Regions from separate parts of the Streptomyces sp. NPDC055140 genome, predicted to be linked through region 2. Evidence: riboswitches for the same ligand, from Rfam matches in the RefSeq annotation. Region 2 holds a riboswitch; the other holds the start of a gene.

Region 1 (8,042 bases), on a different contig from region 2:
GTAGAACTGGGGGATTTCGATGGCGGGGTCGCTCAGCCGCAGGGGCCCGGCGGGCTGGCGGTCGAGGCCGCCCGCGATCCGGCGCAGGTCGAGCCACGGGATGCCGACGCCGCCGCCGGGCGCGTGCGGGTTGAGCCAGAGGCCGTAGTGGTCGGGGTAGAGCGTGCGGGCCGCGTCGACCCCGCTGACGACCTCGTACGCACGGCTCCAGCCGGAGGCGGACAACTCCTGGGCCGAGGTGACGCAGGGGGCGTACGCGGTGCCGTCGACGTCCATGTTCCCGTACTGCGCGTCGGGGGATCCGGCCTGGCCGTGCCAGAGCAGCATCCACACCTGGCCGGCGCCGGGGTCCGCGAGCGCGTTGAGCAGCGCCTCGTAGGCGTCGTAACGCCCCGGCGTCACCTGGCGCAGCATGTGCTCGACCTGACCGGCCGCGGCCGTGCCCGACGCACTCACCCGTAACCGCCCCTTCGCGACGTACCCGACGATTTCGACCCGCTCCCCGCGGCGGGACCGCCCAGACAGGTCATGAAACCAGCTTAAGCGGCGATCCTGACACCGACTTGACGTACGCGCGGTCGACCGCTTTCCCGTGTCCTCCCGAACGGGGACCGGCGCCGGGCTTTCAGTGACCCTGCGTGTAGAACGGCCGCAGCGTGGCGCGCATCCAGTCACCGACCGGGTCCTGGGTGATGTCGAGCAGGACGAGGTTCACCGGCCAGGGCGCCTGGACCCGGCCCAGAGCGCGGCCCAGGGCGTCCATGGGCAGGTTGCGCGCGGGGCCCTCCCACTGCGACAGCTCGACACCGACGAAGAGGACGGGGTCGCCGCCCTCGACGCTGGCGAGGCAGCGGCGGGCGGTGAGGACGACGCCGGACGCCTCGAACTCCTCGCGCACGGCGGCCAGGAAGTCGACCGGGTCGTTCTGCCAGTCGGGCTCGTAGAGGCTGACCCGGCCGCCCGAGGCGGGCCCGTCCAGCGGCGTACGGCCGGACCTGCACAGCTCGGCGACGGCGGGCGGGGGCAGCGGGACGCCGACGGCGCCGTCGGGGTTCACCGCGATGCCGACCTGCGGGGGCAGCCCGCGCGCGAACTCGACGGCCGGCGCGACCGTGCAGCCCATCCGGTCGCCGACGACCGCGAGGAACTGCTCCTCCGAGCTGAAGACGGGCACATAGGCCTGGCCCTCGATCTCCAGCGTCGGCAGGTCGAGGTTCGGGCTGCCGGGCCCGCCGCCCTGGGGCAGCGGTATCCACACCTGACTGCGTCCGAGGACCTCGACGATCCGGCCGCCCGCCGAGTCGACCCCGAGGGAGGCGGCGAGCACCTCCTCCAGCTCGTTGGCCGGCCACCCGCCGTACGGATGTGCATGTGCCTGCGCCGGAATGTCCATGTGCCTACCACCCGCTCTGGAACCGCTCTGTCTGCGGCCGAACCCTAGCGCGTACGGGTGACACGACACCCTCCGTATCGGCACACTCACAGGCGGTCGCGGGACGTCAGCCGCCCTCGAACGCGATCCCGTTCAGCACATCCGTCGCGTCCCGGTCGAGCAGCACCGCGGACGCGCAGCCCCACGGCAGGTCACCGCGCTCGGCCGACTCCACGAGACCCGTGACCGCGCGGCGGTGCCGGGCGAACGCGTAGCGCGAGACCCCGCGACCACGGTCCCGCTGGCCCGCCAGCGCCGTGTCCGCGTCGACGTCGAGCAGCATCAGATGCAGGTCCGCGCCGCGCCGCCCGGCCTCCCTGGCCAGCCAGCGCCGCACCCAGGCCTGCGTGCCGCAGTCGTGCAGGACGACGCTGCCTCCCGAGCGCAGGGCCCGCCGCAGCCCGGCGAAGTGCGCGAGCCGCACGAGCGGGCGGTACACGCCGTACGGGAGGAGCCGGGGCAGCCGGGCCGCCCAGCGGTCACGGGCGTCCTGCGAGTCGATGCGCACGGCTCCCCCGGCGCCGACCGCGCGACGCATCAGCGTGGACTTGCCGCTGCCCGGGAGCCCCGAGACCACGATCAGGTCACCCCGCGCGAAGCCGAGGCGCCTCGGCGTGCGGCCGCCTCTGCCGCGCAGGTCCCTGACGACCGGACCGCGCCCCGTCACCGACCTCGGGCGGGGCATCGCACGCTGTCCGACCCCTGCCGCCACGTACGCGCCCGCCGCTGCCTTGTGCACCGTGATCGTCCTCCCCGTTCCGGTCACGCCACCCTTGCCCGTCAAGTGTAAAGAGACGGTAATGCCGTACAAGTGGTTTCCCCGTACGGTCGGCATGCAATGATGTGCGCGCCAAGAGCACAACCAACTGCATACCGGCCGCTTGAATCCGCGCGGGAGAGCTCCCCGGACGCCTACGTGTCCCAGGGAGCGCCGAAGGAGCAAGTTCCTCCCTTGAATCTCTCAGGCCCCGTACCGCGCGGGCGAGGCATATCTGAAAAGCGGGCGGCCCTCGGCCGCTCCACCCAAGGTGCAAGCCGCGACCACCTGTACGTGTGGCGCCGGCGAACCTCTCAGGTTCCGATGACAGATGGGGAGGAAGACCATCGCCCTCGTCTGTCATGCCTGGGATCCTGGAGCACCACTCATGAGCAACACCCCCCGTAAGACCGCCCTCGACGCCCTGCACCGCTCGCTGGGCGCGACGATGACCGACTTCGCGGGCTGGGACATGCCGCTTCGGTACGGCAGCGAGCGCGACGAGCACATCGCGGTCCGCACCAAGGCGGGCCTCTTCGACCTGTCGCACATGGGCGAGATCACCGTCACCGGGCCGCAGGCCGTCGACCTCCTCGACTACGCCCTCGTCGGCAACATGTCCACGATCGGCCCCGGCCGCGCCCGCTACACGATGATCTGCCGGGAGGACGGTGGGATCGTCGACGACCTGATCGTCTACCGCCTGGGCGAGCAGGAGGCCGGTCTTCCTCAGTACCTGGTCGTCGCCAACGCGGGCAACGCGCAGATCGTCCTCGACGCGCTCACCGAGCGCGCCGAGGGCTTCGACGCCGAGGTCCGCGACGACCGCGACGCCTACGCGCTGATCGCCGTCCAGGGCCCCGAGTCCCCCGGCATCCTGAAGTCCCTCACGGACGCCGACCTGGACGGCCTCAAGTACTACGCGGGTCTGCCCGGCACCGTCGCCGGCGTCCCGGCCCTCATCGCCCGCACCGGCTACACCGGCGAGGACGGCTTCGAGCTGTTCGTCGCCCCGGAGCACGCCGAGAAGCTGTGGCAGGCGCTGACCGACGCGGGCGCGCCGGTCGGGCTCGTCCCCGCCGGTCTCTCCTGCCGCGACACGCTCCGCCTGGAGGCCGGCATGCCGCTGTACGGGCACGAGCTGACGACGGCGCTGACGCCGTTCGACGCCGGTCTCGGCCGCGTCGTGAAGTTCGAGAAGACGGGCAACGAGGGCCGCTTCGTGGGCCGCGAGGCGCTCGAGGCCGCCGCCGAGCGCGCCGAGACCGCCCCGCCGCGCAAGCTCGTCGGCCTGATCGCCGAGGGCCGCCGCGTGCCGCGCGCCGGGATGTCCGTGGTCGTCGGCGGCCAGGTGATCGGCGAGGTCACCTCGGGCGCCCCCTCCCCCACGCTCGGCAAGCCGATCGCCATCGCCTACGTGGACGCGGCGCACGCCGCCCCCGGCACCGAGGGCGTCGGCGTGGACATCCGTGGCGCCCACGAGCCGTACGAGGTCGTGGCGCTGCCGTTCTACAAGCGCCAGAAGTAGCCCGACCAGTCCTCACGGGGGCCGCCGGAAGTAACCCAGCGCACACCCCTCTCGTTCCGCAGCACCCATTCGCGTACAGGAGAATTCAGATCATGAGCAACCCCCAGCAGCTGCGCTACAGCAAGGAGCACGAGTGGCTGTCGGGCGCCGAGGACGGCGTCTCGACGGTCGGCATCACCGAGTTCGCGGCCAACGCGCTCGGCGATGTCGTCTACGCCCAGCTCCCCGAGGTCGGTGACACGGTGACCGCGGGCGAGACCTGCGGCGAACTCGAGTCGACCAAGTCCGTCAGCGACCTGTACTCCCCGGTCACCGGCGAGGTCGTCGAGGCGAACCAGGACGTCGTGGAGGACCCGGCGCTGGTGAACTCCGCCCCGTTCGAGGGCGGCTGGCTGTTCAAGGTCCGCATCTCGGATGAGCCGAAGGACCTGCTCTCCGCGGACGAGTACGACGCGTTCTCCGGCTCCGGCAACTAGGGACACCACGACCATGTCGCTCATGAACACCCCCCTGCACGAGCTCGACCCGGACGTCGCCGCCGCGGTCGACGCCGAGCTGCACCGTCAGCAGTCCACCCTCGAGATGATCGCGTCGGAGAACTTCGCTCCGGTCGCGGTCATGGAGGCGCAGGGCTCGGTCCTGACCAACAAGTACGCCGAGGGCTACCCCGGCCGGCGCTACTACGGCGGCTGCGAGCACGTCGACGTCACCGAGCAGATCGCCATCGACCGGGTCAAGGACCTCTTCGGCGCCGAGTACGCCAACGTCCAGCCCCACTCCGGCGCCTCCGCCAACCAGGCCGCCCTCTTCGCGCTCGCCAAGCCCGGCGACACCATCCTGGGCCTGGACCTCGCCCACGGCGGCCACCTCACCCACGGCATGCGCCTGAACTTCTCCGGCAAGCAGTTCGACGTCGTGGCCTACCACGTCGACGAGGCCGGCCTGGTGGACATGGCCGAGGTCGAGCGCCTCGCCAAGGAGCACCGCCCCAAGGTCATCATCGCGGGCTGGTCCGCCTACCCGCGTCAGCTGGACTTCGCCGCGTTCCGCCGCATCGCGGACGAGACCGGCGCCTTCCTGTGGGTCGACATGGCCCACTTCGCCGGCCTCGTCGCGGCCGGGCTGCACCCCAACCCGGTCGAGTACGCCGACGTGGTCACCTCCACCACGCACAAGACCCTCGGCGGGCCGCGCGGCGGGATCATCCTCGCGAAGAAGGACTTCGCGAAGAAGCTGAACTCCTCCGTCTTCCCCGGCTTCCAGGGCGGCCCCCTGGAGCACGTGATCGCCGCCAAGGCCGTCTCCTTCAAGGTCGCCGCGAGCGAGGACTTCAAGGAGCGCCAGCAGCGCACCATCGAGGGCGCCCAGATCCTCGCCGCCCGTCTGACCTCGGACGACGCGCGCGCCGCGGGCGTGAACGTGCTGTCCGGCGGCACGGATGTGCACCTGGTCCTGGTCGACCTGCGCGAGTCCGAGCTCGACGGTCAGCAGGCCGAGGACCGTCTCCACGAGGTCGGCATCACCGTCAACCGCAATGCGGTCCCGAACGACCCGCGCCCGCCGATGGTCACCTCGGGCCTGCGGATCGGCACCCCGGCGCTGGCCACCCGCGGCTTCCAGGCCGAGGACTTCACCGAGGTCGCCGACATCATCGCCGAAGCGCTGAAGGCGCCCGCTCCCTTCGGGGGCACTGACGCGGCGTCCCTCAAGGCCCGCGTCACCGCCCTCGCCGGCAAGTACCCCCTGTACCCCGGCCTGAAGTAGTTTCGTACGCATTTGTACGTATGAAATTTCGGGGCACCGCGCACACTGGACAGTGAGAGCGGTGCCCCGCCCCATGCACCGCCCTCCGTATCAGCTTGCGCACCACCCGGCGGACAACGGCGTCCGCCGAAACCCCACCTAGGAGTTCCCCCGTGGCCATCTCGGTCTTCGACCTGTTCTCGATCGGCATCGGCCCGTCCAGCTCCCACACGGTCGGCCCGATGCGGGCGGCCCGCATGTTCGCTCGCCGCCTGAAGAACGAGGGCCTGCTCGCCCACACCGCCTCGATACGGGCGGAGCTCTACGGCTCCCTCGGCGCCACCGGACACGGCCACGGCACCCCCAAGGCGGTCCTGCTGGGTCTGGAGGGCGACTCCCCCCGCACGGTCGACGTGGAGAAGGCCGACGACCGCGTAGAGGCGATCAAGACCTCCGGGAAGATCAGCCTGCTCGGCGTCCACGAGATCCCGTTCAGCTTCGACGACGATCTGGTCCTGCACCGCCGCAAGGCACTGCCGTACCACGCCAACGGCATGACGATCTTCGCCTACGACCACGAGGGCGCGCTCGTCCTGGAGAAGACGTACTACTCGGTGGGCGGCGGCTTCGTCGTCGACGAGTCCGTGCTCGCGCAGGAGGGGGCGGCCGGCGAGAACCCGATCGTGCCCGACGACACGGTCCTCAAGTACCCCTTCCGCACCGGCGACGACCTGCTCCGCCTCGCCCAGGAGACCGGCCTGTCCATCTCCGCGCTGATGCTGGAGAACGAGAAGGCCTGGCGCACCGAGGACGAGATCCGCTCCGGCCTCCTCGACATCTGGCGCGTCATGCAGGCCTGCGTCTCGCGCGGCATGTCCCGCGAGGGCATCCTGCCCGGCGGCCTCAAGGTCCGCCGCCGCGCCGCGAACTCGGCCCGCCAGCTGCGCGCCGAGGGCGACCCGATGGCCCGCGCCATGGAGTGGATCACCCTCTACGCGATGGCCGTCAACGAGGAGAACGCCGCGGGCGGCCGCGTCGTGACCGCGCCCACCAACGGCGCCGCGGGCATCATCCCCGCGGTCCTGCACTACTACATCAACTTCGTGCCCGGCGCCGATGAGGAAGGCGTCGTCCGCTTCATGCTCTCCGCGGGCGCCATCGGCATGCTCTTCAAGGAGAACGCCTCCATCTCCGGCGCCGAGGTCGGCTGCCAGGGCGAGGTCGGCTCCGCCTGCTCGATGGCCGCGGGTGCCCTCGCCGAGGTCCTCGGCGGAACCCCCGAGCAGGTCGAGAACGCCGCCGAGATCGGCATGGAGCACAACCTCGGCCTGACCTGCGACCCCGTCGGTGGCCTCGTCCAGATCCCCTGCATCGAGCGCAACGGCATGGCCGCCGTGAAGGCCGTCACCGCGGCCCGCATGGCCATGCGCGGCGACGGCAGCCACAAGGTCTCCCTCGACAAGGTCATCAAGACCATGAAGGAGACCGGCGCCGACATGTCCGTCAAGTACAAGGAGACGGCCCGCGGCGGGCTCGCGGTGAACATCATCGAGTGCTGATGATCAGCAGGCGCTGAGGGCGGCGGCGGTCACAGGGTCGCCGTCGCGCCCTCCCCCGCCCCGCTCCCCGCGAGCCACTGGTCCCAGCTCAGGTTGAAGGCCGCGTAGCCGTTGTCGGCCGGAGCCTTGGCGCGCGGCGAGCCCGTGATCGTGACGGGGTCGCCCTGCTTGACCTGACCGTAGAACCACTTGGCGTCGGCCAGCGACAGGTGGACGCAGCCGTGCGAGCCACGGGCGGAGCCGCTGCCCGGGTTCGGGTCACCGGTCGAGTAGTGGACGTACGTGCCGGACTGGGTGAGGTGGACGTCCCAGGGCAGCGTCAGGTCGTAGTAGTTGGCGCTGCCCTTGTTGCAGCTGATGCCGACGCTGCAGGAGGTCATGTGGACCTTCTCCTGCTTGTCGATGACGGCCATCGTGCCGTTCCAGGTCGGGTACTCGGCGCTGCCCGCGTTGATCGACAGCGTGCGCACGGCCTGGCCGTTCTTGCTGACCTTCATGGTGTGACCGGTGACGGAGACGTCGGCCCGGACGTCGTCGCCCACCGTGAAGGTGTGCGTGTAACCGTGCACGCCGTAGCGGCCGTTGCCGTTGCTGACGCCCTTCATGTCGGCGTCGATCTTCACCTTCGTACCGGAGGGCCAGTACGTCTTCGGGCGCCAGTCCGCGCGCTTGTCGCCGAACCAGTGCCAGGCACCGGCCACCGGCTGCGAGGTGCTGACCTTCAGGTGCTTCTCGACGGAGGCGCGCGCCTTGGCGGCCACCGGATTGGTGAAGACCACCGAAATCGGCATCGCCACACCGACCTTGGCGTCGTTCAGCGGAGTGATCGTCTCCAGGAGCATCGGCGGACCCTTGGGCTTCGCCGGTGTGGGCGAGGCGCTCGCGCCCGGCTTCCCCGCCGCCTTCCCGTCGTCCCCGCCCGCTTTCTTGTCGCCACTGCCGCCGCCGCAGGCGCTCGCGCCCACCAGCACCGCGACCGTCACGAGCGCGATCCCTATTCCGCCCTTGCGCCGTCCCACGACC
Region 2 (8,042 bases):
CCGCGCGGTGTGAGCGGGGCCGATGCGTCAGCCGGGGCATTGTCAGTGCCGTAGGGCAGCATCGGACGTGTGAGAACCGCGCCCACGATCCTGCATCTCGACATGGATGCCTTCTACGCCTCGGCGGAGCAGGCATCGAAGCCGAGTCTGCGCGGGAAAGCCGTGGTCGTGGGCGGGATCGGGCCTCGTGGGGTGGTGGCCACAGCCTCGTACGAGGCCCGGGTGTTCGGGGTGCACTCGGCGATGCCGATAGGGCAGGCGCGCAGGCTCGCGCCCAATGCCGCGTATCTCGTGCCGCGCTTCCAGCTCTACCGGGAGGTCAGCGAGCAGGTGATGGGGCTGCTGCGGGAGCTGTCGCCGCTCGTGGAGCCGCTGAGCCTCGATGAGGCGTTCGTCGATCTGGAGGCCGGTGAGGCGGCCTGGGACGCCGCGTCAGCGCGGCTCGTCGGCGAGCGGCTGCGGGACGAGATCAAGGCCGTGACCGGTCTGACCGGATCGGTGGGGCTCGCTGCGTCGAAGATGCTGGCGAAGATCGCCTCCGAGGAGGCGAAGCCGGACGGGCTGGTGCTGATCGTGCCCGGCACCGAGCGCGCCATGCTCGGGCCCATGTCGGTGCGCACGCTGCCCGGCGTGGGGCCGGCGACCGGGGACCATCTGAGACGTGCCGGGATCACCACGGTCGAGGAGATCGCCGAGGCAGGCGAGGACGAGCTCGTACGGCTGCTGGGGAAGTCGCACGGGGCGTCGCTGTATGCCATGGCCCTCGCGCACGACGACCGGCCGGTGGTGGCCGAGCGTGACGCCAAGTCGGTGTCGGTCGAGGACACGTACGACGTGGACATCCACGACCGGGTGCGGGTGCGTACCGAGGTGCAGCGGCTTGCGGAGCGGTGTGTGCAGCGGCTGCGGGGGGCGGAGCGGTCCGGGCGGACCGTGGTCCTCAAGGTGCGGCGCTACGACTTCTCCACGCTGACGAGATCAGAGACGCTGCGCGGGCCCACCGACGACCCCGCCGTGGTGCGCGAGGCGGCCGCCCGGCTCCTGGAGTCCGTGGACACGACGGGCGGGGTGCGGCTGCTCGGCGTGGGGGTGACAGGCCTGGCCGACTACACGCAGGAGGACCTGTTCGCGCAGGCGCGGGCGCAGGCCGAGGCCGATGCGCAGGCGGCCGAGGGGGAGCGTGAGGGCGAGGCGGAAGGGGCGGGTTGTGCGGGGGACGAGGGGCAGGCGGCTACCGAAGAGGTCGTCGAGGCCGCGGGCCGTCGCTGGGTGGCCGGGCACGACGTGCGGCACGAGCAGTTCGGGCACGGGTGGGTGCAGGGCAGCGGGCTCGGGCGGGTGACCGTGCGCTTCGAGACGCCGTACTCGGAGCCGGGACGGGTGCGTACGTTCCGGACCGACGACCCCGCGCTCGTGCCGGCGGAGCCGCTGCCACTGGTGGAGGGCGGGGCCGGGCGCTTTGTGGCGTGGGAGCCGGATGCCGGGTCAGGTGTCGTCTGACGGGCGGGCGATCTTGCCGAAGTCGCGGTCCTCAGGGGGTTCGGGGTCGCCCGGGGCCGAGATGTCGAGACCGTAGTGGTGGTAGAGCTGGAGCTCCTGTTCGGGGGAGAGGTGACGGCCGACCCCGAAGTCGGGGGCGTCCTTGATCAGGGAGCGTTCGAAGGGAATGCGCAGGGTGCCCTCCACCAGCTCGCTCGGCTCCAGGGGGACGAAGGCGTCCCGGCTGAACAGGCCTGTACGTATCGCCGCCCACTCGGGTACACCGGTCGCGTCGTCGAGGTAGACCTCGTCGACGGTCCCGATCTTGGCTCCGTTGCGGTCGAACGCCTTGCGGCCGATCAGGTTGCGCGGATCGACATCGGTCTGCACGGGGCCCTCCAGCTGCTCGCAACTCATCCGTAAGCACTACCAAAGTGCACATTGGGGAAGGCGGCCACTCGAGGTGGGGGGTGTTGTTGCCGCTGGTAGGCTGGCGATGGCTGCCGACCCCGTGCGGGAGAGTCCTCCGAGATGGCATCGGAGGCGCCGAAGGAGCAACTCCTCCCCGGAATCTCTCAGGCCCCTGTACCGCACGGACGAGGTCACTCTGGAAAGCAGGGCGGGCGTTCAGGCCTCCGCTCTCACCGACGGTGAAAGTCGTCATGCCCTTCGTGATGTGGGGTGTGCCGGTGAAACTCTCAGGTTGAGATGACAGAGGGGGAGGCCGTCCGGGCACCCGCGCCGTGGTGCCCCTCGCAGGTCGCAATGACCAGGAGGCCTCCGCAATGACCGCCAACCGTATTCCGCTCTCCCAGCTGGAGCAGGGAATCCCCTTCGAGCAGCGCCATATCGGTCCGGATGAAGCAGCGCAGGCCAAGATGCTCGCGCAGGTCGGGTACGGCTCGCTCGACGAGCTGACGGCGGCCGCGGTCCCGGACGTGATCAAGAGCGCCGAGGCGCTCGATCTTCCCGGAGCCCGCACCGAGGCCGAGGTGCTCGCAGAGCTCCGCTCCCTCGCCGACCGCAACCAGGTTCTCGACTCGATGGTCGGACTGGGCTACTACGGCACGTTCACGCCGCCCGTCATACTGCGCAACGTCATGGAAAACCCGGCCTGGTACACGGCGTACACGCCCTACCAGCCGGAGATCTCGCAGGGCCGGCTCGAGGCGCTGCTCAACTTCCAGACGATGGTCGCCGAGCTGACCGGCCTGCCTACCTCGGGCGCCTCGCTGCTCGACGAGGGCACGGCCGCGGCCGAGGCCATGGCGCTGTCCCGGCGCATGGGCAAGGTCAAGAACGGCGCCTTCGTGGTCGACGCGGACACGCTGCCGCAGACCATCGCAGTGATCCAGACGCGTGCCGAGCCGACCGGTGTCGAGGTCGTCGTCGCGGACCTGTCCGAGGGCATCCCGGCCGAGGTCGCCGAGCGCGGCGTCGTCGGTGTCCTGATCCAGTACCCGGGCGCCTCCGGTGCAGTCCGCGACATCAAGCCCGTCATCGAGCAGGCCCACGAGCTGGGCGCCGTCGTCACGGTCGCGGCCGACCTGCTCGCCCTCACGCTGCTGACCTCGCCCGGTGAGCTCGGCGCCGACATCGCCGTCGGTACGACGCAGCGCTTCGGTGTCCCCATGGGCTTCGGTGGTCCGCACGCCGGCTACATGGCCGTCCGCGAGAAGTTCGCGCGCAGCCTGCCCGGCCGCCTCGTGGGCGTCTCCGTCGACGCCGACGGCAACAAGGCGTACCGCCTCGCGCTGCAGACCCGTGAGCAGCACATCCGGCGCGAGAAGGCCACCAGCAACATCTGTACCGCTCAGGTGCTGCTCGCCGTCATGGCCGGCATGTACGCCGTCTACCACGGGCCCGAGGGCCTGAAGGGCATCGCGCGGCGCACGCACCGGTTCGCGACGCTGCTCGCCGAGGGCCTCAAGGCCGGCGGCGTGGAGGTCGTGCACGGCGCGTACTTCGACACCCTGACCGTGAAGGCCGGGGGCCGGGCCGCCGACGTCGTGAGCGCCGCGCGCGAAGGTGGCGTCAACCTCCACCTCGTGGACGCCGACCATGTGTCGATCTCGTGTGACGAGACCACGACGCGTACCCAACTGGGCGCCGTCTGGACCGCGTTCGGTGTCGAGGCCGATGTCGACGCGCTCGACGCGGCGGCCGTGGACACGCTGCCCGCGGGCCTCCTGCGCGGCGACGACTACCTGACGCATCCCGTGTTCCACACGCATCGCTCCGAGACCTCGATGCTGCGCTACCTGCGCAAGCTGGCCGACCGCGACTACGCGCTCGACCGCGGCATGATCCCGCTGGGCTCCTGCACGATGAAGCTCAACGCGACGACGGAGATGGAGCCGGTCACCTGGCCCGAGTTCGGCCAGCTGCACCCCTTCGCGCCCGCCGAGCAGGCGCAGGGCTACCTCACGCTCATCCGTGAGCTGGAGGAGCGCCTGGCGGAGGTCACCGGCTACGACAACGTGTCGCTCCAGCCGAACGCCGGTTCGCAGGGCGAGCTGGCCGGTCTGCTCGCCGTCCGTGGCTACCACCGCGCCAACGGCGACGACCAGCGCACGGTCTGCCTGATCCCGTCGTCCGCGCACGGCACGAACGCCGCGAGCGCCGTGATGGCCGGCATGAAGGTCGTCGTCGTGAAGACGGCCGACGACGGCGAGATCGATGTCGCGGACCTCCGCGCCAAGATCGAGCAGTACGCCGGCGAGCTCTCCGTCCTGATGATCACCTACCCGTCCACGCATGGTGTGTTCGAGGAGCACGTCGCCGACATCTGCGCGCAGGTGCACGACGCCGGCGGTCAGGTCTACGTCGACGGCGCCAACCTGAACGCCCTGGTGGGTCTCGCCAAGCCGGGCCACTTCGGCGGCGACGTCTCGCACCTCAACCTGCACAAGACGTTCTGCATCCCGCACGGCGGCGGCGGCCCCGGCGTCGGCCCGGTCGGCGTCCGTGCGCACCTCGCGCCGTACCTGCCCAACCACCCGATGCAGCCCGCCGCCGGACCCGAGACCGGCGTCGGCCCGATCTCCGCGGCGCCGTGGGGCTCCGCGGGCATCCTGCCGATCTCGTGGGCGTACGTGCGTCTCATGGGCGGCGAGGGCCTCAAGCGGGCCACGCAGGTCGCGGTGCTCAGCGCCAACTACATCGCCAAGCGGCTCGAGCCGCACTTCCCGGTGCTGTACACGGGCCCCGGCGGCCTCGTCGCGCACGAGTGCATCATCGATCTGCGCCCGATCTCCAAGGCGACCGGCGTCAGCGTCGACGACATCGCCAAGCGGCTCATCGACTACGGGTTCCACGCGCCGACCATGTCGTTCCCCGTGGCCGGAACGCTCATGATCGAGCCGACCGAGAGCGAGGACCTGACCGAGATCGACCGGTTCTGCGAGGCGATGATCGCTATTCGCGGGGAGATCGAGAAGGTCGGTTCGGGCCGGTGGCCCGCCGAGGACAACCCGCTGCGCAATGCGCCGCACACCGCGGCCGCGCTCGGCGGCGAGTGGGAGCACGCGTACAGCCGCGAGGAGGCCGTCTTCCCCGCCGGTGTCGTGGCCGCCGACAAGTACTGGCCGCCGGTCCGCCGCATCGACCAGGCGTACGGCGACCGGAATCTCGTCTGCTCGTGCCCGCCCATGGACGCGTACGAGGACTGATACTCACGCTGACATGCGTCAGGGCCGGTTCCGGGGTTTCCCGGGGCCGGCCCTTTCGTACTGGGGACGCCGTCGGCGTCCGGATGCGCTCAGGCTGCGGTCACGACGTGCACCGGGCGGTGCGGAGCGATGATCTGCCCGTTGGGCAGCAGCTCACCGGTGTCCTCGAAGAGCAGGACGCCGTTGCAGAGCAGACTCCAGCCCTGTTCGGGGTGGTGGGCCACAGGGAGTGCGGCCTCCCGGTCGGCGGAGTCTGCGGACGGGCACGGTGGCTGGTGCTGGCACATGGATGGGATCTTTCCCTGTGAAGTGATGTCGGTGATGGGTGTGATGTCGCTGTCTGTCCTGCGGCTCGAAGCGTTGTTCATGGCCGCCCCCCGTTTGTCGGTCGGTCCGGACCCCAGTGTTGCCCCACGGGCGTCAATCCGCAGGTATTTCGTCGCAGCGGTCCTCACTGGATGAGGACGCGTCACCCGTGCGGACGGTTCACCCCAACTGCACTGTCCCTTCGGGTGGTTCGGGGTGGCCTGACCGGGCTAGTCCGGACGGGCCCGCGCGGGCATGGCTGCGCCCCGCGACCGGTCGGCATCGGTAGCGGGGCGCGGGCGCCTCGGACGGCCCGGTCGCGTCAGGCGGGTGAGCCCAGAAGTGGCGCGGGGGTCAGTCGATGGGTGAGGACGGGCAGCAGTTCGGCGACCCGGTGGGGGCGGTGGGCGGCGATGCCGGGAGGCGCGGGCGCGAGCGGGACCAGGAGGTCACTGGCCGCGGGATGTCCCGTGGAGGCGTCGGCGTTGCAGTCCCCGTGCAGCCAGAGGGTGAGCATGTACAGCTCCGGGACCGAGAGCAGGCGCGGTTGGTAGGCCGCGGGCATGGACTCGGCCTGGCGCAGCGCGCGTTCGGTCGCCGCGACATACGGGCCCTCGAAGAAGTGCGAGAACGCCCAGCCGTCGGCGGTCAGCATCGTGTCGGCGGCGGCGACCGCGCGCTCCCCGCAGCGGATCAGGAACCGCCAGCCGGCGAGTCGGGTCGGTGAGGGGCCCGCGCTGCCCGTGACCCGGTCCAGCACGTGGACGGGCAACGGGAGTTCGGGGCTCGCCGGTCCTTGGGCGGAGCGCAGGGAAGGGGTGCGGGCCTCGCGGACTGCGGTGGGGGAACCGAGGGCCGTGAGGACGGTGCGCAGGGCGGGCGCGGGAGCCGGAGGGACATGCAGCGGCATGGTGGGTCGCCTCTCATTCGACAGGCACGTTGGATCGAGGGCGTGGCGGGACGAGCGGACGGCGCTGTCTGCTGACCGGGCCAGAGGGGGCGGGGGGCAGGTACCGCGAGCGCCAACTCTCTGCCTCGTTCGCGAAGTTTATACGACACGTGTTCACGCAGTGTTTCGGCTAGCTGTCGCGAAAATGCTCGGCAAGGCGTTATTCGGTCGCCGAGATGAGGGAAATCTACCGATTTCCAGCGGGGTTGGGTTCGTGACCTCGTAATCTTCACGGCGAGCGGACGGCCGATTCTCGTCGGTGTTTATCACCAGGCTAGGTGGAATCGACTCCTCGACATGCTGCATGCCCCGTGAATGTGCCCCGTGACAACTGCTGCGAGCCTACTCGCCCGCGACGGGGAGCGGGGCGTTATCGATCACATTGCCTGGGCATCATCCACCGTGACACAGCGGCCGGGTGGCCGTGTCGTCCATGCGAGGAGGGACGCTTCCATGGGGGAGAAGGTCGTGGCGGGCGCGTTCGACCTGTCCGATCGGCGGCACTACCGCAGGAAGCTGCAGCAGTGTCTGGCGGGGCTCGCGAGGCTCCTGGAGGAGGAGAGGTTCGATCGTCCGAGGAATCTGATGGGCCTGGAGATCGAGTTGAATCTCGCGGGGCCCGACGGCATGCCGAAAATGATGAATGCGCAAGTTCTCGAGCGCATCGCGAGCCGTGATTTCCAGACCGAACTCGGAATGTTCAATCTGGAAGTGAACATTGCCCCTCATCGATTGGAAGGCCGCGTTCTCGACCGGCTCGCCGAGGAGCTCAGGACCGGCCTCGCCTATGCCCACCGGAAAGCGAACGAGGTGGACGCCGGGATCGTGATGATCGGCATTCTCCCGACGCTCGTGCCCGATGATCTCGTCTCCGCGAACCTGTCGGACGTGGACCGCTACAGCCTCCTCAACGACCAGATGGTGGCCGCGCGCGGCGAGGACTTCGTGGTCGACATCGACGGGGTGGAGCACCTTCGCTGCAGCTCGGGGTCCATAGTGACCGAAGCGGCGTGCACCTCCGTGCAGTTGCACCTCCAGGTCACGCCCGCCCGCTTCGCCGACGTGTGGAACGCGGCGCAGGCCGTCGCGGCCGTGCAGGTCGCGGTCGGCGCCAACTCGCCGTTCCTGTTCGGACATGAGCTGTGGCGCGAATCGCGGCCGCCCCTGTTCCAGCAGTCGACCGACACCCGCCCGCCCGAGCTCCAGGCCCAAGGGGTCCGGCCGCGCACCTGGTTCGGCGAGCGCTGGATCAGCAGCGCGTACGACCTCTTCGAGGAGAACCTGCGCTACTTCCCCCCGCTGCTGCCCCTGTGCGACGACGAGGAGCCGCTGCGCGTCATCGACGACGACGGAGTGCCGGCGCTCGGCGAGCTCGTCCTGCACAACGGCACCGTCTACCGCTGGAACCGACCCGTGTACGGCATAGCCGACGGCATGCCGCACCTGCGCGTGGAGAACCGCGTCCTGCCCGCGGGCCCCACCGTCATCGACGTCATCGCGAACGTCGCCTTCTACTACGGCGTCGTACGCGCCCTCGCCGAGGATGCCCGTCCCGTCTGGACCCGGCTGCCCTTCGACGCGGCGGCTCGCAACTTCGACGAGGCCTGCCGGTACGGGATCGAGGCGCGCCTCGACTG

Evidence for each region. Region 2 has a riboswitch for glycine ahead of gcvP (aminomethyl-transferring glycine dehydrogenase). Riboswitches for the same ligand answer to the same signal wherever they lie in the genome.
Region 1: it holds a riboswitch for glycine, as region 2 does, so the genes downstream of both, gcvT (glycine cleavage system aminomethyltransferase GcvT) here and gcvP (aminomethyl-transferring glycine dehydrogenase) in region 2, are expected to answer to the same signal.

Annotation. Positions count from the first base shown of each region.
Region 1 is NZ_JBSGTG010000011.1:36,780-44,821, reverse strand. Features, by position in the region: gene ACWFR4_RS21815 (enhanced serine sensitivity protein SseB C-terminal domain-containing protein) at 1-456, opposite strand, end outside; gene ACWFR4_RS21810 (enhanced serine sensitivity protein SseB) at 626-1,393, opposite strand; gene ACWFR4_RS21805 (AAA family ATPase) at 1,500-2,117, opposite strand; glycine riboswitch at 2,315-2,418, shown strand; glycine riboswitch at 2,419-2,530, shown strand; gene gcvT (glycine cleavage system aminomethyltransferase GcvT) at 2,578-3,717, shown strand; gene gcvH (glycine cleavage system protein GcvH) at 3,810-4,193, shown strand; gene glyA (serine hydroxymethyltransferase) at 4,207-5,481, shown strand; gene ACWFR4_RS21785 (L-serine ammonia-lyase) at 5,634-7,019, shown strand; gene ACWFR4_RS21780 (L,D-transpeptidase) at 7,049-8,042, opposite strand, start outside.
Region 2 is NZ_JBSGTG010000018.1:208,330-216,371, reverse strand. Features, by position in the region: gene ACWFR4_RS30580 (MerR family transcriptional regulator) at 1-13, shown strand, start outside; gene ACWFR4_RS30575 (DNA polymerase IV) at 70-1,500, shown strand; gene ACWFR4_RS30570 (PRC-barrel domain-containing protein) at 1,486-1,869, opposite strand; glycine riboswitch at 1,984-2,080, shown strand; gene gcvP (aminomethyl-transferring glycine dehydrogenase) at 2,265-5,150, shown strand; gene ACWFR4_RS30560 (DUF5999 family protein) at 5,240-5,437, opposite strand; gene ACWFR4_RS30555 (hypothetical protein) at 5,779-6,366, opposite strand; gene ACWFR4_RS30550 (glutamate-cysteine ligase family protein) at 6,859-8,042, shown strand, end outside.